DNA from 2 places in the Rhodococcus sp. GB-02 genome. Region 1 is predicted to be linked to the other one. Evidence: riboswitches for the same ligand, from Rfam matches in the RefSeq annotation. Region 1 holds a riboswitch; the other holds the start of a gene.
The links. Region 1 has a riboswitch for cyclic di-AMP ahead of ACSW29_RS26975 (C40 family peptidase). Riboswitches for the same ligand answer to the same signal wherever they lie in the genome.
Positions count from the first base shown of each region.

Region 1 (15,870 bases):
AGATTGGTACCCAGCTTGACCAGGTCGTCGCGTGACATCGCGTCGAGCTCTTCATCTGTGTACTTCTTAGGCGTATCGCCGCCATGCTGGCCAGCGTCGCTCATGACCTTGCTCCGATCCACAATGCTGCACCGACGACAGCGATGATTCCGACGGCCCACATGGCGAGACCCTCAGAGGCCGGACCGAGGCCACCGAGCCCGTACCCACCGGGGTCCTTCGATTCGCCCGACGACTTGACGTAGGCGATGATGTCCTTCTTCTCCTCGATCGTCAGCTGACGATCCGAGAACTTCGGCATGTTCTGGGGGCCGGTAACCATGGCAGCGTAGATCTGCTGCTCGCTGGCCGGATCCAGGACCGGGGCGTACTTGCCCGAGGACAGTGCGCCGCCGCGGCCGGTGAAGTTGTGGCAAGAAGCGCAGTTGAGCCGGAAGAGCTCACTGCCGCGTCCGATGTCGCCACCGCGCAGCGAGGACTGGGCGATTTCGCCGTTCTCGTCGCGGATGAGCGTCGGGCCGCCGCCGTTGGCCTGGATGAAAGCGCCGAGTGCGTCGGTCTGCGCAGCATCGAACTTGGGGTCCTTGCGTGCAGCCTGGGCCTCGTTGCGAGCTGCGGGCATACGACCAGAGGAGACCTGGAAGTACACGGCTGCTTCGCCGACGCCGATGAGGCTGGGACCGCGGTCCTGCACGCCCTGCAAGTTCGCGCCGTGGCACGTGATGCATGACGTGTCGTAGAGCTGCTTGCCTTCACGAATCAGGGCTGCTGAATCGTCACTGGCGGTCGCAACCTGCGGAGCTGGTGTCAACGCCGAAGCGAGGAAACCTGCGCTGATCAATCCCATCATCAATACGAGCGCGCCGGTAACGCGCCGGCGGATTTTCCGCTGGCGACGCGACTTCGCGGCATTCGCTGAGTTATCGGATGCGGGAGGGGGGGATGAACTCATCTGTATCCCTTTGGTATGTCGGGACGGAACTGGACGTCAGGGGCTGCCTGGGGCGTACAGCTGATTAACGGATGAAATAAATCGTGGCAAACAGCGCGATCCACACGATGTCGACAAAGTGCCAGTAGTACGAAACAACGATCGCGGCGGTGGCCTGGGCGGGCGTGAACTTGCTGACCCTGGTACGTGCGATCAAGAAGACGAAGGCGATGAGACCGCCGATGACGTGCAGACCGTGGAAGCCGGTGGTCATGTAGAACACCGAGCCGTACACGCTGCTCGAAATCGTGGTGCCCTCGTGCACGAGGTGGTAGTACTCGTAACCCTGGCCGGCGACGAAGAACGCCCCCATGACCAAGGTGATGGTGTACCAGCGACGAAGTCCGAAGACGTCGCCACGCTCAGCCGCGAAGACACCCATCTGGCAGGTGAACGAAGATGCGATCAGCACCAAGGTCACCGGCACGGCCAGATACAGGTTCAATTCGGTTGGCTCCGGCGGCCAATTTCCGTTCGCCTGAGCTCGTGCCACGAAGTACATGGCAAAGAGCCCTGCGAAGAACATGAGCTCACTTGACAACCACACGATGGTGCCAACGCTGACCATATTCGGCCGGTTCAGCGAGTGCACGCGTTGGGTGATTGCCGATCCTGAAGTCCCTACTGCGCTCGTCACAGACAGAAGTATGACGCTTCGTCGTAAGAGACGACCACTCGGGTCCACCATCGGCGCGTCGCTCGGCTCGAGTTCGCGGGATCGGGCGGCGAACGCGCTGGTGGCGTGGTCGGAATATGCTGGCGCGATGGCAGCTGCACACAAGAGTAGACCGTGGTTCCTGAGAATTTTCGGCACGAAGATTCCGGCACCGCTCGATGCAGGGCGGATGGATCTGGTCGTCGTTGCCGAATGCTTCGACGACGCCGAGGCGAGCTCGACGGCTCTCGAACGTGCCGCCTCCACCGAACCGGAGTTCCGGGCGGAGTCCGAGGTGGTTCTGCGGCACCATCTGGACCTGCCGGAGGGTTCGGTTGTCGAAGCCGAGAGCATCGTCGCCCAGGACGGATATTTGCCAGGCGCGAGTCGGCCCGAGGACGTGACTCGGGCGGTCGAGAATTCGGTTCGCATCATCTTCGAGCGTGTCCAGGTGCTTGACGCCCTGCATTGCTCCCAGGAGCGATCACGAATGGCCGGTCTGGCGCAGCGACTCGGTGGTTCGGTCGCCGGGTGGGACGCGCTTCAGCCCCCAGCCCTTGCGGAGGCGACGCCCAAACGCGGTCGCCGAAAGTCCTGAGCGGCCCTATTCGGTTTCCTCGCTACCTCACTGACTAGGCTGCGATGGTCATCGACAGCACGAAATGACAGCACGAAACACAGCCCACATGAACGACAGGGGACCAAGGCACTATGGCCGGCACCGACGCAACCAACGCCGTGAACGTCGATTCGAGTGCCGTGGTGCGGTCCTGGCCGATGATTCTCGGTTTGCTCACGGACGGCAGCGACTTGTCGGAAGCCGACAGTCGGTGGGCGATGGGCGAGATCATGTCGGACAACGCCACTTCCGCTCAGATCGCAGCTTTCGGCGTCGGGCTGAAGATGAAGGGTGAAACTCCCGCGGAGTTGGAAGGGCTCGCTGCCGCGATGCTCGAACACTCCCGGCGCGTGCCGGTCGATTCCGACGTCGTCGACATCGTCGGTACGGGCGGTGACCGCTCCAACACCGTCAACATCTCGACGATGGCCTCGATCGTGGTTGCCGCGTCCGGTGTGCGAGTTGTCAAGCACGGCAACCGCGCTGCTTCGTCCAAGAGCGGCGGAGCCGACGTGCTCGAGGCGCTCGGCGTTCGCATCAACCTCGGGCCGGAGCAGGTGGCGAGGTGTGTCGAGGAGGTCGGCATCGGCTTCTGCTTCGCGCCCGTCTTCCATCCCGCACTGCGCTTTGCCGCTGTGCCCCGCAAGGAAATCGGCATCCCGACGGCGTTCAACGTGCTCGGTCCACTGACCAACCCGGCTCGCCCGCGCGCCGGCCTGATCGGGTGCGCATTTCCGAAGCTGATCTCGGTTGTCGCGGGAGTACTTGCGCAGCGCGGCAATTCGGCGTTGGTGGTGCGCGGAGACGACGGACTCGACGAACTGACCACCTCCACGACTTCGACGGTCCACATCGTCGGCGGTGGAAGTGTGCGAACCGTCACGTTGGATCCGCGTGATCTCGGAATCGACCGCGTTCCTCTCGAAGAGTTGCGCGGAGGAGACGCCGAAGTCAACGCCACGGTGGCGCGAACGCTGCTCTCCGGGCAGAAGGGCCCCGTCCGGGACGCGGTCTTGCTGAATGCGGGAGCAGCCATCGCGGCATTCAACGGTGTCGGCGACGACCTCGAGGGTGCGATCTCTGCCGGGATGAACGCCGCCGCTGCCGCGATCGACAGTGGCGCGGGGGCTGAATTGCTTCACAAGTGGGCGGCACTCACCGTCGATCTGGCTGACCAAGCCTGATCGACGTCAGTCGAAGAGGCGTCGAAGGGGCTCGGTCGACGGGCTACTCACCCAGCGAGAAACCGGCTTCGACGTCAGCGCTGGAGAACGACTGGAAGGCAATGTGTGTGGCGGTTCGGAGTACGCCGGGCACCTTGTTGATTCCTCCGGTGACCACGTCGGCGATCTGGGCGTGGTCACGTACTTTCACGATGGCAATCAAGTCGACGTCACCTGCGCACGAGTAGACCTCGGTCACACCGGACAGGTCGGCGACGGCCTGCGCGGTTTCCGGGATCCGAGCGGACTCGGCGTGAATCATGACGATGGCGTTGATCATTTCTCTCCTCGATTTCCCGGTGGGTTGTGATGACCCGGTGGTTTCGATCGAGCTTAGGGGTGCCGCCCCGTCGTTACGTCATCGATGTTCGGATTCGGTACCCGCCCGCGCGAGTCGGCACCAGGCTTCCCACCTGCCGGCACCGCCCACAGGTTCGACGTAGCCGGATGTCGCCGACACGATTCGTACGCCGTCCGATGCGAGCCACCTTGCGATCAGGCCCAGTTCTTCGGGTGACGCGCCGCGAAACGGTGTGTTGTCCGGCAACACGGTTTCGGCGGCCGCTGTGATGGCGTCGACGACGGGCATCGGGTGTGTTCCGCGCCTGGCGAGGCCCGCGGAGGCGAGCCGTCCAGAGCGGATCACGGACAGCTCCCAGCCGCCGTCCCCGGTGGGGCGGGCGAGAACGAGTTGTTCGATCGCCGCGACTGCGGCGAGCCGCTGTGTGCGCCGCACTGCGGTAGCGACTGCGACGGTTCGGTCACGTAGACGAGCAGCATTCTCGAACAACGCGTGTGCGGACAGTTCGTCGATCCGCGCCTGCATCTGTTGTAAAGGAGCGTCGCTGGTTCCCCGGAAGAAACCACGCACAGCCTCAGGGGCCGCCGCGTAGTCCTCTGCAGTGATTTCCGGGGCCCAGGAGGCCGGACATGCTCCCAATTCGCGAGCGGGGCAGTCAGGGCCGTGGACGGCGCCGCGCCCCAGTCGCTTGGTGCAGGTGCGTAGACGACTGAACTCTGCGACTGTCTCGGCGACGTCTACTGCATCGGCGCGAGAGGTGAACGGGCCGATCGAATCGGCAGTCGCCGTGCGAACCACGGACAGTCTCGGAAACGCCTCGTCCGTGAGGGTGATCCACCAACCGCGCTTGGGAAACTTGGAACGACGGTTGTACGGCGGCGCATGCGCGCTCAGAAGGCGCAGTTCGCGGACTCCGGCTTCCAAAGCGTGCGCGCACTCGACGTGGTCGACGCGAGTGGCCAGCGCGACCATTTCCTTCATACGGCCGCGCGTCTCCGAACCGGTGAAGTAGTTACGGACGCGGCGTCGAAGGTCGGTAGCAGTTCCTATATAGAGGGCTTCGTCCGAAGGACCTCGGAAAAGGTAGACACCGGGGCTTCGCGGCAGGTTTGCGGCGAAGGACCGTTTGGCCCGCTGATGCGAGGAGATGTTGGGCAGGTAGTCGACGAGTTCGCTGTAACTGTGGACGCCCTGGTTTCCGACCCTGTCGATCAACCCGTGGAGGACATCGACCGTCGCACGCGCGTCGTCGAGCGCGCGGTGCGTCGGCTGGGTGGTCACTTGAAACAGATGGGCAAGTGCGGAGAGCTTCACCGAAGGTGCTTCGTCGCGTGTGAGTACCCGTCGGGCGAGTTTGACGGTGCACAGGACTCGGAACGCCGGCCACGGGCGTGCGCTGCGTGACGCCGCTGCTTTGAGGAAGCCGATGTCGAACGGCGCGTTGTGTGCCACCAGCACCGCGCCCTCGGCGAATTCGAGAAATGCAGGCAGGACACGTTCGATGGGAGGTGCGCCGATCAGCATGGCCGTGGTGATTCCGGTCAGCTCGACGATGTACGGCGGAATCGACCGGCCGGGATCGACGAGTGTTGCCATTTCACCGAGTACCTCTCCGCCCCGGATCTTGACGGCGCCGATCTCGGTGATGGAGTCCTGGTCGGCGCTTCCGCCTGTGGTCTCGAGGTCGACGACGACAAACGTTGTCTCGCTCAGCGGTGTGTCCAGCTCGTCGAAGCTCAGTTGCCGCCCGACGTCGAATTTCTCCCCGTCGGAGAACGGGGGCGGAGACGGAAATTCTCGGGCCGAGGCGGGACTCACATCGCAGACAGTAGAAGGACCCCCCGACAGGAATGGGTGAGTGCTGACGCGGAATCCGGCTCACTCCGACTTCCATTGAGAAAGCAGCGGATCGACCCCCGACAAAAGTATGAGAGACGAGGATCACACTTGCGGCGGGAACTCGCGAATGCGGCCCCGAGCCTACTTGCCGGTAGGGCGATTCGTGAGGTTGTTGCTACGACGATCAGCCGCCGAAAATGCTCGTTTGATCGAAACAGGTTCTAGTTTCAAGTAATCGGCGTTGAACTGCATGGAAGATCGGATTGTCGGGTTTGGTGACCCTTGTCAGTGGGTAACAAGCGCAGGTTTGCGGGCCAGGTGAGCCTCGCCGAACAGACCTGTCGTTATCTCTTCGTGACCCGTTGGGAGTATCGCGGGCGCGGCAGCACGATTTCCGGCGAATCGGGCGCGATTGTCACGAAGCGGTCGACATCGTCGCGATCATTTCGTAACCTTCCTGAGACCTAACGAAGTCTTGCCGGACCAAACAGGACCGGCATCGTCAGGAACCGCCTAATCGGGATCTCCGCGAGGAACCCGAACCGGGAACCCAAGTTTCCACTGGGGTGAATCCCGCCTGGGGTGCAGCACGCTCGATCGCTGCAGACCACGCGGGTAGGGCTGATCTTCCCAGCCCGAACCCGTCAGCTAACTCGGTCGGCGGATGAATGGAAGAAATGGAGCACCCCTTAAGTGGCGTCACAGAGTTTCAAGCGTTCAGCGCAGTTGGCAGTAGCCGGCGCGCTCGCAGTCGGTGCATTTGCTGCAACCGCTGCACCTGCCTCGGCAGACCCCATCACGATCCCCGGCGTCGGCACCTTCGAGGTTCCTGGCGTTTCTATTCCTCAGTTGCCGGTCGTCCCGGGCATCACCGACATCGCACCGGCCGCACCGGCCGCTCCCGTCTCCAGTGTCGGTGAGCAGGCAGTTCGCGCCGCAGAGAGCAAGCTGGGCTCCCCGTACGTGTACGGCGCATCGGGCCCGGACGCATTCGACTGCTCCGGTCTGGTCCAGTGGGCATACAAGCAGGCCGGCCTGAACCTGCCTCGCACGAGCTACGACCAGGCTGCAGCCGGCGTTGCCGTTGCACAGTCCGATCTTCAGGTCGGCGACGTGATCTCCTTCTACGGCGGATCGCACTCGGGCATCTACGCCGGCAACGGCAATGTCATCCACGCGTCGACCGCTGGTCAGCCCGTGAAGCTCGCACCGGTCTCTTCGATGCCGTACGACGGCGCTCGTCGTTACTGATTTCTGATCACGCTCGACGGCTGTCTCCGGTAGGCAGTCGGAACGATCCGCCGCTGCAAGGCGGCGGAGCTCGGGGGAGCTCCGGATCTTCGAATGTGGGCCTCGAATCTTCTGATTCGAGGCCCACATTCTTTGTTTCTCGACAATCCGCCAGTACTTCACCCCGACACGCCTACCGGCGAGTAGACACAAACGTATGCCGTTCCGTAACCTTACCGAGACATTGCGCGGCCGAGGCAGGTACTGTGAATAGTTGACAGCCAGCTAACAGAATGTCGACCGGTCCCGGTCGACGTCGCTTCATCGAGACGGAGAGTTGCATTCCGTGGTTTCATCGAAAAACAACAGTCGAGTACGCGCCGCATTGACAGTGGGAGTGCTGGCGTTCGGACTCGTCGCAGGGCCTTCGATGCAGGCCGGTGCCGACCCCGTCATCACCAACCCCACCGAGGCGCTCGACAAGCTCGGTGAACTCTCCCGGGTATCCGAGCAGACCAACGAAGCGCTGCACAACGCACAGATCGACCTCGACGCGAAGCTGGCGGTCGCGAATGATGCGGACGCGCGTTCGGCAGCCGATCAGGGTCTTCTCGGCGCGGCTTCGGCACGTGTCGCCGAGTTCGCTCCGGCGGTAAACCGCATTGCCACAGCGAATTACCAGGGTGCGCGGACCAATCGCCTCTTCGCTCTGATGGTGAGCGATTCGCCGCAGCAGTTGCTCGACCAGATGTCCGCGCTCGACGTTATCTCCAACGACGCCGCAGTGCAGGTCTCACAGTTCAACCAAGCTACTGCCGATGCGCGTGCTGCCTCGGAAGCGTCGAAGCGATCGGCCGAAGATGCTCGAACCGCCGCCGATCAAGCCCGTGCACTCAGTGACGATTTGCAGCGCAAGCAGAGTGAACTGCAGACGCAGATTGCCGATGTGACCAAGGCATTCCAGAACCTCACCGATGCCGAGCGTAACCAACTGAGCGGTACGCCATTCCCGCCGGACGTCGATCTCAGCAAGATTCTAGCTAACTTGACGCCGGGGTCCGGCGCCGCAGCGCTCCAGGCAGGCCTGACCCGTATCGGTGATCCGTACGTCTGGGGCGCAACCGGCCCGAACGAGTTCGACTGCTCAGGTCTGGTGGTCTGGGCCTACAAGCAGATCGGGAAGTCTCTGCCCCGTTCGAGCCAAGCGCAGGCACAGGGCGGTGTTCCGGTCTCGAGGGACCAACTACAGCCCGGTGACGTTGTGACTTTCTACAGCGACAACTCGCATGTCGGTATCTACGCCGGCGACGGAAACATTCTGCATGCATCGACGTTCGGCGTACCGGTGAAGGTTCAGTCGATGGCAGGCATGGAGTTTTCCACTGCGCGTCGTTACTGACGGCTTGCTGCGTCCGGGCGACGTGTGGCCAGCCGCCGTGAAGCGTCGAGTCGAGTTCTCCTACACTCGGCACCGTGCCGACTGAACCGATGACGACGCCCGACGTCGGCGCAGATCAAAAACGCCGTTGGGAGTACCCGGCTCTCGTGGCGCTCGGTGTTGCCGTGGTGCTCGTTCTCGGTTTGACGATCTTCCTGACGAACAGGTCCGATTCCGACGAAAATGCAGCCAGCGAGCAGGATGCCGATCGAACCGCTCAGGTACAGGCCTTTCTCGATGCCTGGGCTGCGGCGCAGATGTCCGACGATCCGTCAGGGCTGGCGAAGTTCGTCGACGATGCTGCCGCACCCGGTGTGCTCGAAGCGGAGATTCGACGAGCCACTGCAGCGGGAGCGCTCGACTTCTCCGACTGGGGATACGAGATTCCCGGCGGCGGCCTGACTCCGGCGCCGCGAACCGGTGCGCCGGACGGAGACGTCGAATTATGGAATGCGCAAGTCCTGTTGCGGTACGCCCTCGACGGCGTCGACGCGTTGCCCACTCGCAAGGGCGTGTCCATGACGCTCGCGAAACGCGGTGATCAGTGGTCGGTTCTTGCTGACGGGGCGATCGTCGGACTGGACGGAGCCCGAACGACGGGCGAATCCTGGAACGGCCCTTGGGACTTCGGCCCGCTGGCCGTCGCCGAAAATTCTGCGGGTAGTGCGCTGGTGATCGGGCATCCGGGTCAGCAGGCGTTTGTCGATGCCTTGGCGTCCGATGTGGACTCGGCCATCGAGAACACGACGCAATTGTGGGGTCCATGGTGGTCCGAGCGAGCGGTGCTCATGGTGGCTGGATCGGCGGAGGAATTCACCGCACTGGTCGGCTCCCATCACGACGGCGCTTCGATTGCCGCAGTTTCGGTCGCGGATGCGACGGCGGACGGGTCTTCCGACGTGAGCGGCCAGCGGGTGGTTTTCTCGCCTGCCGCGGCTTCGAGGTTGACCGACATCACCAGGCGAACGGTGCTGCGCCACGAACTCATGCACATAGCCGCCCGATCGAAAACCCGCGACGGGTCACCGATGTGGGTGTTGGAAGGGTTCGCCGAATACGCGGGAAACCGCGGATCCTCGCGGGCCTGGGGCGAGATCGCACCGACTCTGGCAGCAGCGGTACGTGCCGGCGATACTCCTACCGAGTTTCCGGACGACGCGCAGTTCGGCGGTGTACCGGTCGTGAGTTCACTGGCGTACGAATCGGCTTGGTCGATCAACGCGTACATCGCTGATCGATTCGGAGAGGCCAAGCTGACCGACCTCTTTCGGGCCCTGGCCTCCGGAAAGATGACGGCTGAAGACCTCGACTCGCGGATCCGAGCGGTTCTCGGCGTCGGAACCGAGGACCTACGAACCGGATGGGTCGACTGGACCAACAGCCATCTGGGCTGAGCAGTCAGCGGTTCGGTCGTTCGCAGCTGGGTCGTTCGTAAACTGCGCGGTGACCTTGTCGCGTCTCGACGCACCGAGTGCCTTACGGTGGACGGATGCGCCGGACCCTCTTGGTGACCAATGATTTTCCTCCTCGCCCCGGAGGTATCCAGTCTTATCTCCACACGTTCGCAGGGCATCTGCCGGCGGACAAGTTGGTGGTGTACGCGCCGCGGTGGCGGGGCGACTCGCACAAGAAGTTCGACGCGGCACAGCCTTTCGAGGTCATTCGGCACCCGACGACGCTGATGCTGCCCTCGCCTTTTGTCGCTCGTCGGGCCGCGAAGTTGGTCAAGAAGCACGACTGTGAGTCGGTCTGGTTCGGTGCGGCGGCGCCGTTGGCGTTGTTGGCGCCGGTTGTTCGGCGCGCCGGAGCGAGCCGAGTGATCGCGAGTACCCACGGCCACGAGGTCGGATGGTCGATGATTCCCGGTGCGCGGCAATCGTTGCGCGTGATCGGCGATCACACGGATGCGGTGACGTTTGTCAGCAAATACACCCGTGGGCGGTTCTCGGCGGCTTTCGGCCCGCAAGCGGCGCTCGAGCACCTGCCGTCCGGAGTCGACACGTCGTTGTTCCACCCGGACTCGGTCGCCCGCGCAGAACTGCGTAAGCGATACGGGCTGGGAGAGCGGCCCACGATCCTGTGCCTGTCGCGGCTCGTGCCACGCAAGGGGCAGGACATGCTCATCAAGGCGCTGCCGACGATTCGAAAGAGCATCGACGGGGCGGTGCTGGTGATCGTCGGCGGTGGACCGTACGAGGACCACCTCCGTCAACTCGCGCGAAAGACCGGGATGGACGATCACGTCGTCTTCACCGGCACGGTGCCCGCCGCGGAGTTGTCGGCTCACCACACGATTGCCGACGTGTTTGCGATGCCGTGTCGTACCCGAGGCGCCGGCTTGGACGTCGAAGGATTGGGAATCGTCTACCTCGAGGCTTCGGCGACCGGCGTTCCGGTGATCGCCGGGCGCAGTGGTGGCGCTCCGGAAACGGTGCAGCAGAACAAGACCGGCCTCGTGGTCGACGGCACCTCTGTTCGCGACGTCGCCGAATCCGTGATCGAGGTGCTGTCCGATCGTGATCGAGCGGCCGCGATGGGAGCAGCCGGCCGGGCGTGGGTTGCCGAAGAATGGAAGTGGGACACGCTCGCTTCGAAGCTGCGTAGTCTTCTCGGCTGAGCTACTGCGGACTGGAACGCGAACGGCCCGCACCGAATTCGGTGCGGGCCGTTCATGTCAGCAGAGGACTGATCGACGAAAGGCTACTTGGCGTAGATCTTTTCGATGTCGGCGGCAAAGCTCTCGTGCACGACGTTGCGCTTGAGCTTCATCGTGGGCGTGAGTTCGCCTGTGTCCTCGGAGAAGTCGACCGGAAGAATGCGGAACTTCTTGATTGCCTCGGCGTGTGAGACGAGCTTGTTGGCCTCGTCGATGGCGTCCTGGATTTCGCCGACCAGTTCGCCGTCCGAAACCAGGTCGGCAGCTGTGGTTCCTGCGGCCTTGTTGTTGCGCTCGTTCCAAGCGGGAAGAGCTTCGGCGTCGATGGTGATGAGGGCGCCGATGAAAGGCTTCTGGTCGCCGACCACGATGGCCTGGCTGATCAGCGGGTGGGCGCGAAGGGAATCTTCGAGCTGAGCGGGGGAGACGTTCTTGCCGCCCGCCGTGACGATGATTTCCTTCTTGCGGCCGGTGATGGTGATATAGCCGTCCTTGTCGACGGTGCCGAGGTCGCCGGTGTGGAACCAGCCGTTCTCGATCGACTCGGCAGTCGCCTTCTCGTTGCGCCAGTAGCCGGTGAAGACGACCGGTCCCGAGAGGAGGATTTCGCCGTCTTCAGCGATGCGAACGGAGTTGCCGGCCAAAGGCTTTCCGACAGAGCCGACCTTCTGTGCGCCGATGGTGTTGACGGCGAACGCTGCGGTGGTCTCGGTCAGCCCGTAGCCCTCGTAGATCGTGACGCCGATACCGCGGAAGAAGTGGCCGAGTCGAGCGCCCAGAGGTGCACCACCGGAAATGGCCAGCTGGCACTGCCCGCCGAGTGCAGCGCGAAGCTTCGAGTACACGAGCTTGTCGAAGAGAGCGTGCTTGGCCTTGAGAACGATGCCGGCGCCGCCCTTGTCCTGCGCCTCGCTCCAGGCAACGGCGGTGTCTGCGGCCGCGTCGAAGATCTTTCCCTTGCCGTCGCCGTGCGCCTTGGCACGTGCGCTGTTGTACACCTTCTCGAACACGCGTGGCACCGAGAGGATGAAGTCCGGCTTGAACTCGCCGAACGTCGGAACGAGGTTCGGGATGTCACTCGTGTGCCCCAGCGCTGCACCGGCGTCGAACGACGCGATGCTGACTGCGCGAGCGAGAACGTGCGCGAGCGGCAAGAACATCAGGGTGCGAACGCCGGGAGTCTTGAGCAGCGTGCCGAGGTTGGAGTCGAGGATGCCCTTCGACTCGGCAATGAGGTTGGAGTGCGTCAGCTGGCAACCCTTGGGTCGGCCTGTGGTGCCCGACGTGTAGATCAGGGTCGCGGGATCGGAAGCCTTCAGTGCAGCGACGCGGGCGTGGACGTCCTCGTCGGAGATGTCGGCGCCCAGTGCGGTCAATTCCTCGACAACACCTTTACCGCCTGCCGCGGCTTCGATCTGGTAGACCGTGCGCAGCGCGGGTGCGGCTGCAGCGACGTCCTTCACGGTCGCGGCATGTGCGTCGTTCTCGACGATGAGGTCGATTGCCTCGGAGTCCTCGAGAATCCAGCGAACCTGCTCGGCTGCGGAGGTTTCGTAGATCGGAACCGTCACGCCGCCGGCCGCCCAGATGGCGTAGTCGACGAGCGGCCATTCGAAGCGAGTCGCCGACATGAGGCCGACGCGGTCGCCCTGCTTGACTCCGATCGCGATCAGGCCCTTGGCGACGGCAGTCACCTGAGCGGCGAAATCGCCTGCAGTGACGTCGACCCATGCATTTCCGACTTTGCGCTTGTAGACAACCGCCGCCGGCTTCGTCTTCGCGAAGGCGAAGACCGAGTCGACCGCGGAGGCATCCTCGGGAATGGTGAACGTCTGGGGTGCGCTGAACTCAGGCACGAAATACCTCCGACACTGCGAAATACTGACGAGTAGGGTTTTCGTCTCCTACTGTAGTCGCATGTCCGACGCAGTTGTGGCCAGGCTTACAGTCTGTCCGGTATGTAGTGGTGCGACACCCCTCGACGCTTCACCGACGCGATATGTGAAGCTACATCGGTGAGCAGCATTCAGGTCGCAGACCAGACTTTCATCGCCGCCCCGCCCGAGCGGGTCGCCGAACTGTTGTCCTCGCGTGCGCAATGGCGTCGCTGGTTCAGTGATCTTGTGCTCGAAGTCCGGGAAGATCGCGGTCCCGCGGGATTCCGGTGGGGAGTGTCCGGTCAGCTGGTCGGCACCATGGAGGTGTGGCTCGAACCGGTCATGGACGGGACGATCGCGCACTACTTCCTGCACTGTGAACCGGTCGGAGTATCACCGTCCGATCTGGCGAACCTCGACCTCGCCGGGATGAACCGCAAGCGTCGGGTCGACGGCAAGGTCATGTCCTTCCAGCTCAAGCGCGAACTCGAAGCAGGGCGTGCCGCCGGAGTAGCACCGGACTGATAATCGAAGCAGTGCACGTTGTGCAGGTTCTGGACTTTTGACGAAGGAAGGTAGCGCAGTCGTATGGCCGAGAAGACCAAGGGGTTGATCAGCATCGACGCCCCTGCCGACGCCGTGATGAACGTCATCGCCGATTTCCCGCAGTACCCCGAATGGGTGGCCGCGGCGAAGTCCGTCGAGGTGACGGCTCCGGGGCAGGGCGGCCGCGCGGACCGAGTACGTTTTGTCCTCGACGCGGGGATGGTGAAGGACACCTACGAACTGCAGTATTCGTGGGCGCCGGACGGTATGGCGGTGAGCTGGGAGCTGATCTCGGGTGAGATCCAGAAGTCCCAATTCGGTTCGTACACACTCGAGCCCGGCCCGAACGGCACCACGTCGGTCACCTACGAGTTGACGGTCGACCTGACGATTCCGATGATCGGTCTGTTCAAGCGCAAGGCCGAGAAGATCATCACCGACACAGCTCTGAAAGAACTGAAGAAGCGAGTCGAGGGCTGAGTGCCGGAGCAACGATCGCGCGTCCAACTGTTCGTCGGTAAAGGCGGAGTAGGCACGACGACGCTTGCCGCAGCGACTGCTGTGTCGGCTGCGGCCGACGGGGCGAGAGTGCTCTTGGTGTCGATCGATCAGACAGGTTCTCTCGCGGATGTCGTGGGCGCGCCGGCGCTGCGAACGACTACACCTCTCACCGAGCGCCTCGACGTCCGGCAACTCGACACTTCCGAGCTCCTCGAGGAAAAGTTCCGAGGACTGTCGGGATTGATCGAAGCTGCAGGAAATTTCGGAGCGGGAAATCACGAACACGGTTCGTCGTTCGAGCGGTTGGAACCAGAAGAGTTGACGGGATCCCTGGGCGTCCAGGACATACTCGGACTCTCCGAGATCGTCGACTTCTCCGACAGCGGCGACTACGACCTCGTGATCGTGGACTGTCCGGCCGCAGCCGAAGCGCTGCGGATCCTCGGGTCGCCGTCGATGGTGTCGGAGTATCTCGAGCGATTGTGGCCGCGGCACAGGCGGATGGTCGCCGTGACGGGCACGGACATGCGGTTGCTTTTGCTCGTGTCCGTCATCGAACGGGTGCTCGCGTCGGTGGATCGAATCGCGGTTCACCTCTCGGATCGGGAGAACACCAGCGTGCGTGTGGTGGCGTCGGCTGATGGCGTGTCGGTCGCGGCGACTCGTCGGACGTTGTCCGGGCTGGCTCTGGCCGGGTTGCGAGTTGACGGGATTGTGATCAACAACCTTGTCCCGCAGTTCAACTCGTCAGCCGGGAAGGGTGTCGACGATTCACCGGCGGCGCAGTGGCTCGCTTCGATCCGGGCGGCACAGGCACTCGTCGTGGACGAATTGCGTGGATCAACCGATGGAATGTCCGTCACAACGGTCGAACGCGCTTGCGCCGAACCGGTAGGGTTGGCCGCTCTGGGCGAGATCGCGGCCACGTTCGAGGGTGGAACGGGCACGGATTCGGGCACCGTCGGCACCGCGGACAACATCGTGGTGTCGTTGGAGTCGGGGACCGGAGTCGATTCGGTGTACGTGATGCGGATGTACCTTCCCCTCGTGGATCCGTCGTCGTTGTCGTTGGGCCGGGTGGAGGACGATGTGCTGGTGGGAGCAGACGGCGTACGACGCAGAGTTCGATTGGCGTCGGTGCTGCGTCGTTGTGTCGTGAACGGGGCGGAGTTGGACGGCAGTTACCTGATCATCCGGTTCAGCCCGGATCCCGCGGTGTGGCCGGTATGAGCGAAGAGCACGAGCGCCTCGTCGCGGAATTTCGCGCGCTGGCCGAAACCGTTCTGACGCGCCTGGAACCGGTGTTGCAGAAGGCTGCCGCAGCATCCACCGCCGCGACGGATGACCCCGGTTCAGCGGACACGCAACCGGTGTTCAGCGGCTGCAGTTGGTGCCCGGTGTGCGCCCTCGCTGCACTGGTTCGCGGTGAGCACCACGAACTGTTGGCATTTCTCGCGGGTCAAGCAGCAGCATTCCTTGCGCTGCTTCGCGAGATTCTCGACGAGTTTCTCGGGGCGCCGTCAGGCCCCGATCGTGGACCGGACAGCGGCCCGACGACGCCAGGTGCGGAGCGAACTCGCACGGCGGCATTTGTCCCGATCAACGTGACGGTCAAGGACTGACTTAGTACCCCGGGTAGAGCGAACGGCTCGTGATGAGCACAATCGACACAATGGTCACCGACGCACGAGGCACCGATACAGGGTGCGCACTCCAACGGGCGCCGCTCGCGCGGGAATTGGCGAGATGAGCGCGCGCCGCTTGAAAGCGGTCTCCGACTCCACCATGGACGACGTCTTGACGGTCGGCATCGACGTCGGCGGGACGAGCATCAGGGCCTCCGTCGTGGACGTGGACGGACAAGTGCTCGAGATGATTCAGGCCCCGACTCCGCAGTCCGCCAGAGCTCTCGAAGACGGCCTTGATCGCGTCGTACGCGAGTTGGTCACCAGGCACGAGGTATCGGCTGTGGGGTTGGCGGTCGCGGGCTTCAT
Region 1 covers NZ_JBPUKE010000004.1:467,332-483,201, reverse strand. Annotated here, with positions in the region: gene qcrA (cytochrome bc1 complex Rieske iron-sulfur subunit) at 1-104, opposite strand, end outside; gene qcrC (cytochrome bc1 complex diheme cytochrome c subunit) at 101-952, opposite strand; gene ctaE (aa3-type cytochrome oxidase subunit III) at 1,017-1,628, opposite strand; gene ACSW29_RS26995 (hypothetical protein) at 1,756-2,244, shown strand; gene trpD (anthranilate phosphoribosyltransferase) at 2,358-3,449, shown strand; gene ACSW29_RS26985 (Lrp/AsnC family transcriptional regulator) at 3,493-3,768, opposite strand; gene ACSW29_RS26980 (DEDD exonuclease domain-containing protein) at 3,847-5,529, opposite strand; cyclic di-AMP (ydaO/yuaA leader) riboswitch at 6,129-6,307, shown strand; gene ACSW29_RS26975 (C40 family peptidase) at 6,322-6,879, shown strand; gene ACSW29_RS26970 (C40 family peptidase) at 7,205-8,257, shown strand; gene ACSW29_RS26965 (peptidase MA family metallohydrolase) at 8,332-9,690, shown strand; gene ACSW29_RS26960 (glycosyltransferase family 4 protein) at 9,786-10,913, shown strand; gene ACSW29_RS26955 (AMP-dependent synthetase/ligase) at 10,997-12,808, opposite strand; gene ACSW29_RS26950 (polyketide cyclase / dehydrase and lipid transport) at 12,968-13,354, shown strand; gene ACSW29_RS26945 (SRPBCC family protein) at 13,418-13,855, shown strand; gene ACSW29_RS26940 (ArsA family ATPase) at 13,856-15,106, shown strand; gene ACSW29_RS26935 (hypothetical protein) at 15,103-15,498, shown strand; gene ACSW29_RS26930 (ROK family protein) at 15,623-15,870, shown strand, end outside.

Region 2 (15,870 bases), on a different contig from region 1:
CGCCGAGGGCGTTGTCGAACTTGTGCGTGACGATCATCTGCCGGACACCCAAGTCGTACAACTCGTCCAGGCCGCGGTCGATGTCGTCCTCGGTGCACTGCGGAATCCCGTTACGCACAGAGCAACCGAAGGGTTCGGACACCTCCACTCCGAGGGTGACGGCCAGCTTCCCGTCGGCGGCCACCTGCCTGGCCTGTTCCGGCGAGCTCACGATGCGGAACCAACCCCGGCCGGGACCGCCGTACTGGGCGTCGATGTAGTCCTGGAGTTCGCGTGTCTGCTTCGCCTGGATCCGGACGGTCTCCATCTCGTCACAGGGATTTCGCTTGCTCGGATACAGCTCGCACAGGACACGATTGGCGACAAAGAGATTGGTGAAGATTCGCAGACCACCACGCCAAGCTCGCTCGACCCACTTGTAGTACGTCTGTTCGTGCGTCAGTGAATCGTGCGCCGGCCAGTCGGCGAAACTCGGCCAGCCGGTGGTGTCGTGAGTTTCGAAGGGATTGCCGTACGACAGAACATTTTCGAGGAGCGCCGGTATCCCGTCGGGTTGATGGTCCGGGCAGTCGACGAGCGCTGCGGTGACGCCCTGAGGGTCGAAAGGTCGGCCGCAGTGCAGGTTTCCGCCCATGAACTCGGAGGCGTTCATGTGCACGTGTGTGTCGATGAATCCGGTGACTTCACCGTTCGGTCCGATTTCTTCCGGAACGCCGTTTGCGCCCACCTCCGCTTCGGGGAAATCGGCGCAGCCGTCGCGCGGGATCAGCGTGAACGCAGATTCGGGAACGTCACCGGGATCGGACATCGTGAGCATCGAATCTCGCGAGATCAGTTGACGGCCGTTCGAGGTCGCGGTCAGAACGAAGGACTCGCCGGTGGACATTACGGTCCAGTCGGTGGAGGGAGTTGCTTCGGAGGTGGCGAGTACCGAGTCCGCGCCGTCGTGCGAGAGCATCGACCCATCCGGGCCGTACAGCATGAAACGACCCAACTGGGCCGCATGCAGGCGGAACGGTTCGGCGTCTGCGGCTTTCGTTACGTCGGTGAGGTACGCCGACCCGTCACGACGGACGAAATCACCAGACTCGGTGCGCAGCGCGAAGCAACCGTTCGCAAGTGCGTACACCGAGTTCTGCGCGGTAGGAGCAGGACTCGGTGCCGCCGCGCTGACGCCGGTCGTGGCGACGACGACGGCGGCAGTCAGCAGCGAGATGGTTCCGGCGAGCCGACCCCGTAGACGTGGAACTGAGCGCATGGTGCTGGTGACCCCCGGCCGATGGACACGACTGTGACAGGGGACACTCTACAGATAACTGGACGTATGTCCATTTGATTCTGCAACGTGTTGCAGAAATGCTCAGCCGATTGCAGGTCCGAGCAGGTCGTCGGCGTCGGTGATCCGGTAGGCGTAGCCCTGTTCGGCGAGGAATCGCTGACGATGTGCCGCATATTCCGCATCGAGAGTGTCGCGGGAAACCACCGAATAGAAGTGGGCCTGACCACCGTCGTGCTTGGGTCGCAACAGTCGTCCGAGCCGCTGAGCTTCTTCCTGTCTCGATCCGAAGGTTCCCGAAACCTGCACGGCGACAGACGCCTCCGGAAGGTCGATCGAGAAGTTCGCGACCTTACTCACCACCAGCGTCTGGATCTCACCGTTACGAAACTGATCGAACAGGATCTCACGTTCCTTGTTCTTGGTGGATCCCTTGATCACCGGCGCGTTCAGGGCTTCGCCGAGTTCGTCGAGCTGATCGAGATACGCACCGATCACCAAGGTCGGTGAATCCGGGTGCTTCGCCAGAATCGACTTCACGACAGCAATTTTGGTGTGCGCCGTCGAGCACAGTTTGTAGCGCTCCTCCGGTTCGGCGACGGCATAGGACATGCGCTCGGCGTCCGTCATCGTCACTCGCACCTCGACGCAGTCGGCCGGCGCGATCCAGCCCTGCGCTTCGATGTCCTTCCACGGAGCGTCGTAGCGCTTGGGGCCGATGAGCGAGAAGACGTCGCCTTCGCGGCCGTCCTCACGAACCAGCGTTGCGGTCAGGCCGAGACGGCGGCGCGACTGCAGGTCTGCCGTCATCCGGAAGACGGGCGCGGGCAGCAAGTGGACCTCGTCGTAGATCACCAGTCCCCAGTCGCGGGAGTCGAAAAGTTCGAGGTGCTTGTACTCGCCCTTCGTGCGACGCGTGATCACCTGGTAGGTCGCGATCGTGACCGGCCGAATCTCCTTGCGCTCGCCGGAGTATTCGCCGATTTCTTCCTCGGTCAACGATGTGCGGGCGATGAGCTCACGCTTCCACTGACGACCGGCGACGGTATTGGTGACGAGGATGAGTGTGGTGGCCTTGGCCTTTGCCATGGCTGCTGCGCCCACCATCGTCTTACCAGCGCCACATGGCAGCACGACGACGCCTGAGCCGCCGGCCCAGAACGAATCCGCTGCCATCTGCTGGTAGTCGCGCAGTTCCCAGTGGCCCTCTTCGAAAGCGAGATCGATCGGGTGCGCTTCGCCGTCCACATAGCCGGCGAGGTCCTCGGCCGGCCAGCCCACCTTGAGCAGCATCTGCTTGAGGCGGCCGCGTTCGCTCGGGTGGACGATCACGGTGTCGTCGTCGACCTTCTCACCGAGCATCGGTGAGATCTTCTTGTGTCGCATCACCTCGGTGAGGACTGCCCGGTCGAGGCTGACCAGGATGAGGCCGTGCACCGGGCTCTTGACCAGCTGCAAGCGTCCGTACCTGGCCATCGTGTCGACGATGTCGACCAGCAGCGGTTGCGGAACTGCGAATCGTGAGAACGAAACCAGAGCGTCGACAACCTGCTCGGCGTCGTGTCCGGCGGCGCGGGCATTCCACAAGGCCAGGGGAGTGATGCGATACGTGTGGACGTGCTCGGGGGCGCGTTCGAGTTCCGCGAAGGGGGCGATTGCCTGCCTGGCATCGCCGGCGCGCTCGTGGTCGACCTCCAACAGCAGCGTCTTGTCGGATTGGACGATCAACGGTCCGTCGGTCACGGAAGCCTCCTAGTGAAACAAACGCAGCAGCCACAGAGCGTTGCACGGCGTTGTCGGCTGACGCCAACCCTGCCATTGTCCTGGTATCGGAGCGCAACGCCAACATGCGACGCTCGCACAGCCAGAAGTAGAGGTGCCCGAGTTCGGGCACCCCTACGTCAACAGGGCAGGACCAACCGCTATTCCGGACGACCTGCGGCGGGCAGGACGAGGATCTTCACGTGCTCGTCGGGTGCGCGAAGAGCCGCAAAAGCATCCGAGACTCCGTCGAGCCCGACACGGCCGGTAATGATCGCTTCGGCGTCGATCTCGCCGGCGGCCAACCGAGCAAGGGTGATGTCGTACGCGTTCTCGTAGGGGCCATGACCGAAGTTGATCGAGATCCTTCGGAACTGACCGATGACGGGAACGATGGTCTCGTCGCCGAACGGCGCAGCCAGGACCTGAATCCGCGAGTTGAACGGCAGGGTGCGCATCAGTTCGCCGATGACCCCCGCCCGGCCGCTGCATTCGTAGGCGATCAGGATGCCGTTCGCGGCCTGGCCCACGAGCGGGTTGCCTTCGGCGACCATCTGATTCCACAGTTCGATCGGATCCTGTGTGAAGGGGTTGACGACGATGTCCGCACCCATCTTCTTGGCGAGCTCGCGGCGTTTGGGGGAGGGCTCGGACGCGATGACGATCTGTGCCCCTCTCGCTTTCGCAGCGACGATGGCACCCAGTCCGATCGTCCCGCAACCGACGACGAGCGCTGAATCGGCCGAGGTGAGGCCGGACTGTTGGAGATGCATCTCGCCGACGTGTAGAGGTTCGGCCAGTGTGGCGTGCTCGAGTGACAGATGGTCGGGAACCTTGCGAACCCAGAATGCGTCGACAACGATGTGATCGCCGAACGCGCCGTGGTATTCGTTCGAGTAACCGATGATCGTCGGTATTCCGGTAGCCGTGTCGGTGGCCAAGCCGATGCCGGCCACCCGATCACCGATCATGAAATCGTCTACTGCAGAACCGGTCTCGGAGACGATACCCGCGTATTCGTGACCCAGCACCACGGGTGCGTCTGGATCGAAGGTGGCGAGCGGGTAGCCACCGTTGTGTGCGACCTCGACGAATCGGCACGGGTCCTTCGACATGCTCAGGTCGCTGCCGCAGATTCCGCAGGCGACGACGTCGACGCGGATCTGATGGGGTGCCAACGGCGGCGCGTCGGCCATCTCGGCGACGGCGAATTCTCCCTGTTGGAATCGGACGGCCCTCATGCGCGCACGGCTCCCGTCTCGGCTGGTTGGCCGTAGTAGTCGGTATGGGCTTTGGTGATCGCTCCGACCAGCCCGCCGATCAGGTATTCGCGGTTGTCCTCGGCGAACTGCATGCTCGCCTGACGTCCGACATTCCGCTTCCGGAAGTGCGGGACCACCTCGGAGGCGAACAATTCGTAGCTGCGTTTGGTGTCCTCCCAGCTCGCCATGTCCACGTGAAGGATCAGGAACGTGCCGAACCCTCCTGTCTTCTCGATCAGACGCTCGATCTGAGCGATCGCATCTTCGGGCGTACCGATGATCGCCTGACCGAACTCGCCGAGTGTGTCGTTGCGCCACTGGTCGATGATTCCGGCAGGTGTATCTGCCCAGGCCGGGCTCTGGCCGGTCTGTCGATTCACGTAGGAGGCCATCGATCCGATCCGTCGGCTCACGGCGCGCTCGGCCTCGGCTCGGGTCTCGGCGATGAACATCGGATTGACCACACGCCACGTCGCCCGGTCGGCGCGGTGGCCGTGCTCGGCCGAGACCTTCTCGTACACATCCCAGTTGCGGTCCAGTGCGTCGAATCCGCTGGGTGAACTCGCCGCGAGTGAGAGCAGGGAGAGCCCGTTCTTTCCGGCGAGCACCGAACCGTTGGGTGAAATCGTCGACGCTGTCACGGTCTCGATGCCGTCCGCACGATAGGTGGGCAGCTGTGCGCGTGCGTCACGCAACGTGAACCAGTCGGTTTCCATGTTGACGACCTCGCCGCGGAGCAGCGCGAGAATGGCCTCGAGCGCTTCGCCCTGGCGACGACGCTGGTCCGGCGGGTTGATGCCCATCATGTGCGCATCGAGGGGGATCTTGCCTGGGCCGGTGCCGAAGATGAGCCGTCCGCGGGTCTGCAGATCGAGCTGAGTGATGCGGTCGGCCGTGATCAGTGGGTGGTGATAGGGCAGGGACGTCACACCTGTGCCGAACTGGATACGCTCGGTCCGCTCTGCGGCGGCCGCGATGAACATGTCCGGAGCAGGCACGATCTCGGCACCGGTCGAATGATGCTCACCCATCCACGCTTCCTCGAATCCGAGGTGGTCCAGGTGTGTCATGAGGTCGATATCGCGTCTGAGTTGCAGGGCGGGATCGGCGTCGAGCGGATGGTATGGGGCGAGGAAGGCTCCGAAGCGGATGGACGATGCGGACCACACGATGACATCTCCTGTCGACAGGGGAGTGATTTGGATCACTCGCTCTGGTTGAGATGTCTAACATGGATCAACTGATCCAATAAGTTGAGCCTCCCGCACAGTGGGACGTTTGTAATCACTTGTAGTTCAACGCCATCTGGCGCAGTGACGTCGGTTATCGTTGTTACAAGTCGATCAACTGAACCAGGATTTTGAGAAGGAGCGTTGAAGAGGTCATGCAACTGGACGTCATAATCACCCCCACCTCCTCGACCGTCGAACTGAATAATGTCGACGACTTCACCAGTCTCTCGGTCGTCGTCGTTGGCGGCGACGATCGATCCGAGACTCTGAGTCGGGTATTGGAACCGTGGGGGGAACTCGAGGACGATCACATCTGGCTCGACATTGCTCACCTGGAGCAAGCCGTCGCGGCCCGGATCGGAAACACCGAGTGGAGGCAGAAGTTCTCGGCGATGGTGGACTACGCACGCGCCCACGGCTGGGTCGATCGCGACAACAGGGTGCGAGCACACCGTGAATCACTCTGACTCTGCGTTCACCATTGTGGAGACGTTTGTCGAGCCCGTGCGAAGCTCGTTCGTATGACCGACTCCCGGCAGAACCGTCAAGGCGACGCGACGCGTCTGCGTTTGCTCAAAACTGCTGAACGGCTTTTCGCGACAGAGGGATTGGATGCAGTTTCGCTGCGCTCGGTCAACGCCGCGGCCGGTCTCGGGCCGTCATCAGTCCACTACCATTTCGGAACCAAGGACGATCTGGTCGCCGCGGTGCTGTTGGACATGGGAACGTCGGTGCGAGATCAGATCAGCGCGAACGTGGACGCCCTCGCCGCCGACAAGACGCCGCCGACGGTCGAGGCGCTGGTACGGGCCGTCACTGCGCCCTACAAGGCAATGCTCCTTCGCCATCGCACGCGGGGAATGCGATGGATCAGAATCGTCACGCAGATCTCGCAGCCGCAGATGTCGCGACCGGGCCATCCAGCCCTTGAAGCGACCGAACTGCACCTGCGTGATCATCTTCTCGAACAGGTCCGTCGTACCTTTCCTGCTACCGATCCGGAAAGGCTCGAGACTCGCTGGGCGATTGCCTTGATGGGCTTCCTCCAGGCGTTGAGCCGGGCGGACGATTGGAGCGGAAGTGGCAAGCCGCTCGCGCCGGAGCGGCTTGCCGACTTCTACGAGGACCAGGTCGTCTTTCTGGTGGGTGGTGTGCGGCAGTTATTGGGGTGAGCGCCTAATCGATGCGCCTCCTATTTCTGTGCGACCACTGACTTCCGCATTTCCATTACATGAGTAATAGCTTCGGAAATTCCGGACCGATAACCGATATTCTTTTCGGAATCACCCGGAGTGGAATCAAGCTCCGATTCGAGTCTCGTTTGAATACGGTCCAGGGTGTGGATTGTTCTTTTCACGATGGTTGATTCTCTTTCTGCGGTAAATCCGATAGAAGTATTCCGGATTGCCGAGCGTGTTCGTCGAGGACGCAGAGTGAAGCGAGAGTCATGCCCGCTGCGTAGCCGCGCGAGCGTGCGTCAGTTCCTCGATTACGCGACTTGAACAGGTTGAATGTTTCGTGCAGGTGCACGAGGGTGTCGGTGGAGGTAGGCATTGGTCAGCTTCGCAGTCAGCTCGTCTTCCTCTGGACTTTGCTGTCAGCTCCGCTTCCGCTTACGGATGAACTCGGAAGACTCCGCAGTTTTCGCCCGCTTTTCCGCGCGGCGTTCCTTGATCGACTGGGCGGGTTTCTTCATGTTCTTACCCGGCGCCTTGTCAGCCATTGTCGCTCCTCATTTTTCGAAGTGGCAATCACAAACTGACCTCGACCATACTTCATTTACAGAAAAATGCCAGTTGCTTCTTTTTCGCTACTTTTTTCCGGAGTCGACGGGGCTGACGGAAGTAATGCGGTGCAACGTGAAACGGCGAACCGCGCCGCTTGCCGGGTCGAAGGCGTCCAGCTGTCCGCCGCCCACGCTGACGGGGTCGACGATGCGATGCGTCGCGACCCCCTGAGCGTCGACGTAGCCGATGTTGACGCTGGAATTGTCTCGTGCCGCCGTGGCCAGCAAGGCGATGGTGGCAGCGTTGTTCTCGCGCGAACCGTCCGTTCGAACGCCGCCACGGCCGGGGGCGGAAGCGCGGTCGCCCGCACGCATCGTGCGTACCAACGACGCCAGCTGATCCGCCGACGGGCTCGCAGGCATTCTCGACGCCGGTCGGCTGCGACGGTTCGGTACGCGAGCCCCGCGTGGGCGAAGATCGACCAGCGTTCCCGAGGAGTCTTCGCCGGCCGGCGCAAATCCGGCTGCGCGCAATTCGGCCAGGACCTCGCGTAGCGGGGCTTGGGAGATCGCGACCGTGGGAGCCAACGCGCGCAATGCCAGGGACTCGGCCACCGCCGATGCGAGTACCTCCGCCAACAGTGATGCGTCCTCGCACCGGATGAACGACGCTGCGACCCCGGCGCGCAGTCGTCCGTGCCGACGTGCAACATCGTCAATCAGATACGAAAGCGATTGGGGGACAGGTGTCTTCGATTTCGAGGCGAACATGGCATGCAGTTCGGTGGCCGTCAGACCGGCGTCGAGAGCACGACGCACACTGTCCTCGCTGATGCGGTACATGGAGGCCGATCCTGCCGACTCGATGTCCGCGACCAGGCTCACCTGCTCGAGCAGATCCGGTACGAGCGGGCCGGGCGCAACCAAAGTCAGATCTGCCTGGACCAGGATGTAGTCGATCGGGTCGGGTAGCGCGGACTGCATTTCGGCTTCGGCGTCCCCGCCGTGTAGCAATGCTCGTCCCGGTGACGACAAAGCGCCGCGGGCTACCAGTCCGAGTGCGGCGGCCTCGTCCAGAGTCCGCTCGATCGCGAAGGTCCGTAGGCGTCCGCTCCACCGCGGACGTCGCCACGCCAACAGCCGACTGACCTCGACGGCCGACGCAGTCTGACCACTGTCGAGTTCGGCTAGCAGCCCCAGAATGGCCTGACGATCTCGCGGTGCCGCCGGTGCCCGGCCCTCCTCGGACAGTGCCGCGATCGGCTTGTCGGTGGAATCCCGCAGCCCGATCATCCACGGAACACGCGGTACATCGACCCAGGCGGACGCCAGGACCTCCCACCGTCGCGCTGTGGACGCGTTCAGCCAGCCGTCGACGGCGAGTGTGGGCGTCCAGTATTCGTCCGCGTTGTCCGAGATCGGCGCCGGGTCGGGCGTTCCGCTCGCGATGAGTCCGGCTGCGGAGAGTAATTCGACAAGCAGGCTCACACGCGCTTCGTCGAGATCGGCAGTTTTGGCTACACGTCGTAGTTCTCGAACGCCGAGTCCACCGGCTCGCAGGGCGGGGGCCGGTGCTGCTCCCAGAACTGCGATCACGTTCTCGCATTGGCGTACCAACTCGAGCGCCTCGCCGGCTGCTGCGGCGTTCACGTCCGCCGGTTTGAGTTTGTCGCCCCCGATGACCGGTGCGGTCAGTGTCGTCGGATCGAAAACCGGCTCGCCGCGGATGACCTGACGAACCGTCGCCGGGAGTTCGACGGTTTGCTCGTCGAGCCACCGCAACAGGCCGGCTGCCAGCAGTCGCTGAACCGGGCGCTCGGGCGGCGTTCCAGGGGCAGCGTCGCGGGTGCGGCCGATCGGGCTGGAGTTGGCGAGAGTCTCGAGGAGATCCCGTTCTCGGGTGTCCAGAGCGTCGAGGGCCGCCGAGATCTCGGTCTCGGACATCGCCTCGGCAGGTTCGAGGGCACGACCCACACGCCAGGGAATCATCCCGATGACTGCCGGGACGACGCTGATGGGATCGACACCCCAGATGAGGGCGGACTCGCGCATCTTCGACAGCGACTTGTCGACGGCCTTCTTGGTGACCTTGCCCTTGCCGGTCAGTGCGCGGTCGGCGATTGCACTGTTGAGTTCCGCCCGAGTCATCGGAGTTTCCTCAGCGCCACCGAGTGCCAACAATTCGAGAAGACCGAAATCGAGGGTGTCGAGCTCGTCGGCCGCTCGGCTGACCGACGCGCGTTGCTGCGCCCGACCGCTGAGAACCACCATCGTGCTCGGCGGTGGCACGGCCAGATCGGGGCGCAGACGCAGCAACTCCGTCAACTCGGCGTCACTGCGCGCCGAGAGCCAATCGGTCAGACTTTCGGCTGCGGAACTGCCCGCCGGGGTGCCACGTGTTTCGGTCATCAGGTATCAGATTAGAGACCTGGTCTGTACGGCGTAACGGCGTCCTGTCAAAATGACTTCGTGGCCAACAATTCGAAGCAACACTATGTAGATCCAGGATGGCCGGAAACTGCAGACGGAGATCACGCAGTGACCGAATTGTCATCGACCCGTGCAGGTGGACTTTCACCCTTCGGCGAGGACACCACCTTTCCGGTTCCGGTGGAGTCACTCCCTTACGTACACCCGCACACAGTCATCAACCGATAACAACTCGACAAGAAGAAGGCCCGCACCGATTCGGTGCGGGCCTTCTCTAGTTCGAGCGTCCGAGCGGACAGTCTTGCCGGTGTTACTTGAGGAACGTCTTCGCGGTGTCTGCGGCTGCGAGGATCTGCGGGTCGACCGGGATGCCGTTGGCCTTGGCGAACGCGATTGCCTGATCGATGGCGTCGGCAACCGGGTGCGCAACGGTCTGAGCGACCTGCTGAGCCGGAGCCGGAGCTGCCTGAGGAGCCGTGGTGGCTGGAGCGGAACGCTCGGTGGCGCCGCTGCTCAGTCCGAGGCTGGAGGAGCAGGAGGGCCATGCGCCCCAACCCTGGTTTGCAAGAACACGCTCGGCAACAACGATCTGCTGCTCGCGAGAGGCCTGGTTTGCGGTGGCTGCATACTGTCCGCCGCCGTGTGCGTTCCACGTGCTGGGGGAGAACTGCAATCCGCCCTGGTAACCGTTGCCGGTGTTGATGGCCCAGTTTCCGCCGGCCTCACACTGGGCGAGACGATCCCAGTCGGAGTCGGGGGCAGCGTTTGCGGTTCCGGTGGCTGCAATTCCTGCTACGCCCATGATGGCGCCGGTGACGGCGACCTTGGCGACAGTGCGGCCGGTGGTGGTGGGCTTGCGATGGCGTCCGCTCATGATGGTCGAAATCCTCTCCACACGCGCCTGCGAGGTCAGCTGTCGGGTTCGGGCTGAGAGGTCGCCCGGCCTCGCCTTTCCTGGCTGGAAAGGGTCTGGCTTCACCCCAAGATTCGGTCTTGCGACCGAACCGGTGTCCACTGGAGAACTTTTCTGTTCTCACAGAGGACTTTGGGTCCCCCGTCCTCGTCCCTGGAATGCTCTGTCGGAAGTCCGGTACCCGCGGGACAAGGCTTGGCGCGGCGGGCCGGAGGTGGCCGAGTTTCCCGGCCGAAAACGACGGTAACGGCTCGCGTCCCTCGTGTCACCATTTGATAACGCGGCGTGGCGAAAGACGTACAACCCGTCACACAAAGCGCAGGAGACTCTTCCCAGGTAGGTGGGGGTGCTTCAGTGAATGTCCGGTTGTGTCCGTTCTGTTATCCATCCGTAATGTGATCAAGGTCACATCGTTACAGGGATGGATTCGACGGCTATGCGTAATTGACGCGGTCCACGTCGACAATCTCCTTGCCGAGCGGCATCAGCGAGATCGGAATCATCTTCAGGTTCGCGACCGCGAGCGGAATTCCGATGATCGTGATTGCCATTGCGACGGCGGTGACGATGTGTCCGATCGCCAACCAGATGCCGGCGATGATCACCCAGATGACGTTGCCGATCATCGAACCGACACCGGCGGTCGGCTTGTCGACGACGGTCTTACCGAACGGCCACAGTGCGTAGATGCCGATGCGGAACGCTGCGATTCCGAAGGGAATCGTGATGATGAGGATGCAGCAGATGATGCCTGCGGCGAAGTAACCCAATGCCAGCCAGAAGCCGCCGAACACCAGCCAGATCACGTTCAGGAGGATTCTCATGGTCAGTGACCTTTCGGTAGGAGGCGGGAGAGATCAGCGCACGCGTCGACCGGATCTCAGCGTGTAGACGATCGCGAGCAGGAAGCCGATCGGGCATGCGAGTGCGACGAGGTACAAGGCCAGGCCGGGCGGAGTGTCGCTGAAGATGTGGACCGCGAAGATGGCCACGATTGCCAGGAATCCGACGATGAACAGTGCCATCGCAGTACGGAACAGACCGTTTCCGGTGCCGGAAGTGCGCGGGTTCGGTTGAGGGTCCACACGTACGAGGATAGTGCCTGTAAACCTGGGTGCCGACCCGGGTTCGTCACAGGTAGACTGTTAACAGACTGCGCGCCCCGCTGAAGCAAGTGTGGGGCGCGTTCTTTTGCATTCTTCCACCGGAAGCGATGCGAGCAAGGCCATGAGGCTCTTTCGAGAGCCTCCCGAGCACATTGGGGCAGATGCCCCAGTCGAGTGATGAGCAGGTGAACGCGGTGCCGACCGGCAAGGTGAAGTGGTACGACGTCGAAAAGGGTTTCGGCTTTCTGTCGCAGGAAGAGGGCGAGGACGTCTACGTCCGTGCTTCCGCTCTCCCCGAGGGCGTCGAGGGCTTGAAGGCCGGCCAGCGCGTCGAGTTCGGCATGGCTGCAGGTCGCCGCGGTCCGCAGGCGCTGAGCCTGAAGGTGCTCGAGCCGGCGCCGTCATTGCGCGGCGCTACGGCGACGCGTCGTGAGCCCGTCGAGCGTAAGCACACCCCTGACCAGCTGCACGGCATGGTCGAGGACATGATCACGTTGCTCGAGGCGAAGGTCCAGCCGGATCTGCGCAACGGCAAGTACCCGGACCGCAAGACCGCTCAGCGGATCTCCGAGGTCGTCCGGGCCGTCGCGCGCGAGCTCGACACCTGATCGCTTCGACACGAGCTGCCGTACACAGCTGCTGACAAAATGCCCTGCACACCAATCGGTGTACAGGGCATTTTCATGGTCCGGGGATCAGGCGGTCTTGATCGACCAGATCAGCAGTCCCTGCTCGCTTCCCTCACCGACGGCGAGGTGGATTTCGACGCCGACGAGTTGTTTGACGGGATCGCTCGAAGATTCGACCGTCACGGCCAAGGCCTCACCGGGCTCGAAGACTCGGGGCTCGCCGGTCTGGTTGCCGTCGGCATCCTCGTAGACGGCCAGCAATGCCCACTGCGCATCCGAGACGTCCGTCGACAACGACAGCTGCAACGGATAGCCCGCTGGAACGTCGAGTGCGTAGATGTCGCCCACCTGGGCGCACTGGGACAGATCGATGGTGCAGAACCCGGCAGGGTTGGTCTCGATCGTCTTGCCGTGTGCGTATGCAGTGATGACCGGCAGCTTGTCGGGGTCGTCGTTGATGTTCTTGATGATCACGAAAAGAACGGAGACGTAAGCAACCAGTGCCACCACCATCAGGACACTGATCGCTGCCACGATCTTCTTTGTTCTCGAGCGCATCATCACTGCGGAGTACTTCCTTGTCCTCGGTTGGATTTACCGGTGTAAATCACTTCGGTCACTTCTTGTTCGGCCAGATCGGGTCGCTTCCCGCCGAGGCCGGGCAGGAGGCTGTTTCCTCGGTAGCTCAGGAAGGTCTGTAGTAGCCCGATCGTCAGGAACACCGATACAACAGTGAACCCGATCCAGTATTCGGTCGGAAGCAGAACCCCCAATGCGCCGCCGAGTACCCAGCTCAACTGCAGAACCGTCTCGGATCTGCCGAATCCGGACGCGATCGATTCCTCGGGCAGGTCGTGCTGCAGTGATGCGTCGAGCGAGACCTTGGCGAGGGCGCTGGCGGCGGAAGCGATGAGCGTGGCCAGGGCGGCGGTCATCAGGTTGTCCGTCAGAGCGGCGATCACGGCGATGATCCATACCGAGGCCGTGCACCGAAGCACGATCAACGCGGGCCGGCCGAGCTTGAGGCGAGCGCCCGCGGCATTGCCGGCGAAGTTACCCAGACCGGCGGCTGCGCCGACCAATCCGAGCATCATGGCCTGCTGGAGTGGCTCGTGATCGGTACGTGATTTGGCGACGAACGCGATGTAGAGCGTCAGAAAGCCGGTGAGCACTCGGATGGTTCCGTTGCCCCAGAGTCCGATGATCACTGCCCGTCCGAGAGGCTGACGGACCTTGGCCGGTTTCGCGTTCGGCTGTGGTGGGGCGCTGCCGGCGTGATGTGCCTCGTCCGGGTGGTAAGTGATTGTCGCGGGAACCTCGCCCTCGGTGACCTCGACCCACGACGGGATTCGCATGCTCAGATATGCGCCGAAGACAGTGACGGCAACCGCGAACCACAAGGCGCCGGTGGAACCGAAAGCGAGGGCGAGCGCACCCGCGACAGCGCCGGCCCCGATCGTTCCACCGATCAACCCGAAGACCGTCAGACGCGAATTGACTCGCACCAGGTCGATTTCCGGTGGTAGCACGCGTGGAGTCACCGCACTCTTGAGTACCGAGAACGATTTACTGAGCACCATCATGCCGAGCGCGGCCGGATACAGAATCCAGCTGTCGAAGTTGAAGACCAGGATCACCGCGAGGAGCGTCCGGACTCCGAACGACGACGCGAGCGCGATTCGGCGGCCACGCTGCAAGCGGTCGAGCATCGGACCGATGAGCGGCGCGATTACGGCGAACGGCGCGATCGTGATCAGGAGATACAGCGCGACCTTGGTCTTGTCCTCGCCCGTCGCGGCCGAGAAGAACAGCGTGTTGGCGAGGGCGACGGAGATGGCCGCGTCGGTGGCATTGTTCGTCATCACCGCGTAGGTGAGAGCGGTCAGGCCGGACTTGTCCGCGCCGTCGGCCTTCGCTGCGCGCTGGAAGGTCGCGATGCCCTTGTTCGTCAGTTCACGGCTGCGCATCGCTGCGACGCGGGTGACGGTGAGTTTGCGAGGCATCGGGGGAGCCTTGGGAGCGTCCGCACCCGGTGCCTTCGAACCGGACGCGGAATCCGAGTCTCCCCGTGATTCCGGGATCGGATGCAGCGGCGGCAAAGGCGTGCGACGGGCCGCGGGACGGGCCGAAGGCGGGTAGGTGTCCTGGCGGGCCGCGGGTGGGTAATTGTCGTAACCGGGGTGCACCTGTTGCCCCTCCGGCTCGTCGTGGATTCGCCGAGTTTCGGGGTCGTAGGGTTCGCGCGGTCCGGTCACCACTCAATTCTGTCCTAGTGTCGGCGCGGCTACCACGCACACCCCTGCGAGTCCTGTGTCATGTCGGACTCAGTTAACGAAACGGACTTCGAACATCTGCGGCCAATACTTACCGGTGAGCAGGAATCGATCGGTACCGGGAATCTGCGCGATGCCGTTCAGAACGTCGACGGTACTGGTCGATCCGTCCGTGACGAGTTCTTCGCGGAGCAGCGACGCGTCGTACACGTTCATGACGCTGCCGTCCGACGGGTCGATCCGGACGACGGTGTCCGTGGTCCAGACATTGGCGTAGACGGAGCCGTCTTCGGCGCATTCCAGTTCGTTCAGTTTGCCGACGGACTCCGAAGACCTGGTGACGTCGATCGTGGAGATCGACGCGAAGGTTTCGGGATCGCGAAAGGTCAACGTGGCCGAACCGTCGCTGGAGACCAGCCGATCCCCGAGCGAACAGACTCCCCATCCCTCGGTGTCGAGTGGGAACCGCCCGCGTTCGATCAAGGTGTCCTTGTCACGGGCGATGGCAACGCCGTCTTTCCAGGTGAGTTGCCACAGTGTGTCTCCGGCGACCGTGATGCCCTCACCGAACAACGGCGGGTCGAGATCGGCACGTGCGACTTCCGGTCCCGAAGCGGGAGCCTGCTCGTCCGAGATCCCAGTCGAGCGGACCCAGGACCGGCCGACGCGCCCGGTACTTTCGTAGAGACGATTTCCGTCGATCTCGAGGCCTTGTGTGAACGCGTCGGGGTCATGCGCGGACACTCGAACGATCTCGACGGAGCCGGTTTCGGTCGTGAGGTTGTCGGGAGCGCTGGGGGAATCGGAGCACCCCGTCAGCGCCGACGCGATCACGGCGACCGCTGCGAAACTGCGCACGGAATTGGCGTGTGACCTACCCATCTGCCCAGCATGGCAGCCCAGTGCGTTGCGGACTTGCGGTGGTGCGGCAAACTGGAGGAGTGAGTGTTGCTACTTCTCCAGAGCGTGCAGTGCCGCGCCCAGTACTGGCCGATGCGGTCGAGCTTGCCCGAACGGCAGTCGTCGACCTGCATGAAGGCGGTGTGGGGGCATACCTCGGCGTGACGTCGGAGGACGAATTTGCCGCCACCCATCGATTTGCAGCAGACATTCCGGGATACCGCGGTTGGCAGTGGGCGGTTGTCGTCGCTGCCGGACCGGAGGACACCCACGCCACGGTCAGTGAGTTGGCGCTGTTGCCAGGTCCCGACGCGTTGGTTGCGCCGGAATGGCTGCCATGGGATCAGCGGATTCGTCCCGGC
Region 2 covers NZ_JBPUKE010000002.1:581,850-597,719, reverse strand. Annotated here, with positions in the region: gene ACSW29_RS15915 (peptidase) at 1-1,258, opposite strand, end outside; gene ACSW29_RS15910 (DNA repair helicase XPB) at 1,361-3,019, opposite strand; gene ACSW29_RS15905 (alcohol dehydrogenase catalytic domain-containing protein) at 3,199-4,278, opposite strand; gene ACSW29_RS15900 (LLM class flavin-dependent oxidoreductase) at 4,275-5,468, opposite strand; gene ACSW29_RS15895 (hypothetical protein) at 5,684-5,998, shown strand; gene ACSW29_RS15890 (TetR/AcrR family transcriptional regulator) at 6,053-6,703, shown strand; gene ACSW29_RS15885 (hypothetical protein) at 7,129-7,254, opposite strand; gene ACSW29_RS15880 (helicase-associated domain-containing protein) at 7,342-9,666, opposite strand; gene ACSW29_RS15875 (hypothetical protein) at 9,727-9,915, shown strand; gene ACSW29_RS15870 (transglycosylase family protein) at 9,998-10,561, opposite strand; cyclic di-AMP (ydaO/yuaA leader) riboswitch at 10,570-10,779, opposite strand; gene ACSW29_RS15865 (YccF domain-containing protein) at 11,035-11,424, opposite strand; gene ACSW29_RS15860 (hypothetical protein) at 11,458-11,685, opposite strand; gene ACSW29_RS15855 (cold-shock protein) at 11,901-12,314, shown strand; gene ACSW29_RS15850 (DUF2771 domain-containing protein) at 12,402-12,896, opposite strand; gene ACSW29_RS15845 (MFS transporter) at 12,896-14,590, opposite strand; gene ACSW29_RS15840 (glutaminyl-peptide cyclotransferase) at 14,660-15,490, opposite strand; gene ACSW29_RS15835 (DUF3027 domain-containing protein) at 15,529-15,870, shown strand, end outside.
Region 2: it holds a riboswitch for cyclic di-AMP, as region 1 does, so the genes downstream of both, ACSW29_RS15870 (transglycosylase family protein) here and ACSW29_RS26975 (C40 family peptidase) in region 1, are expected to answer to the same signal.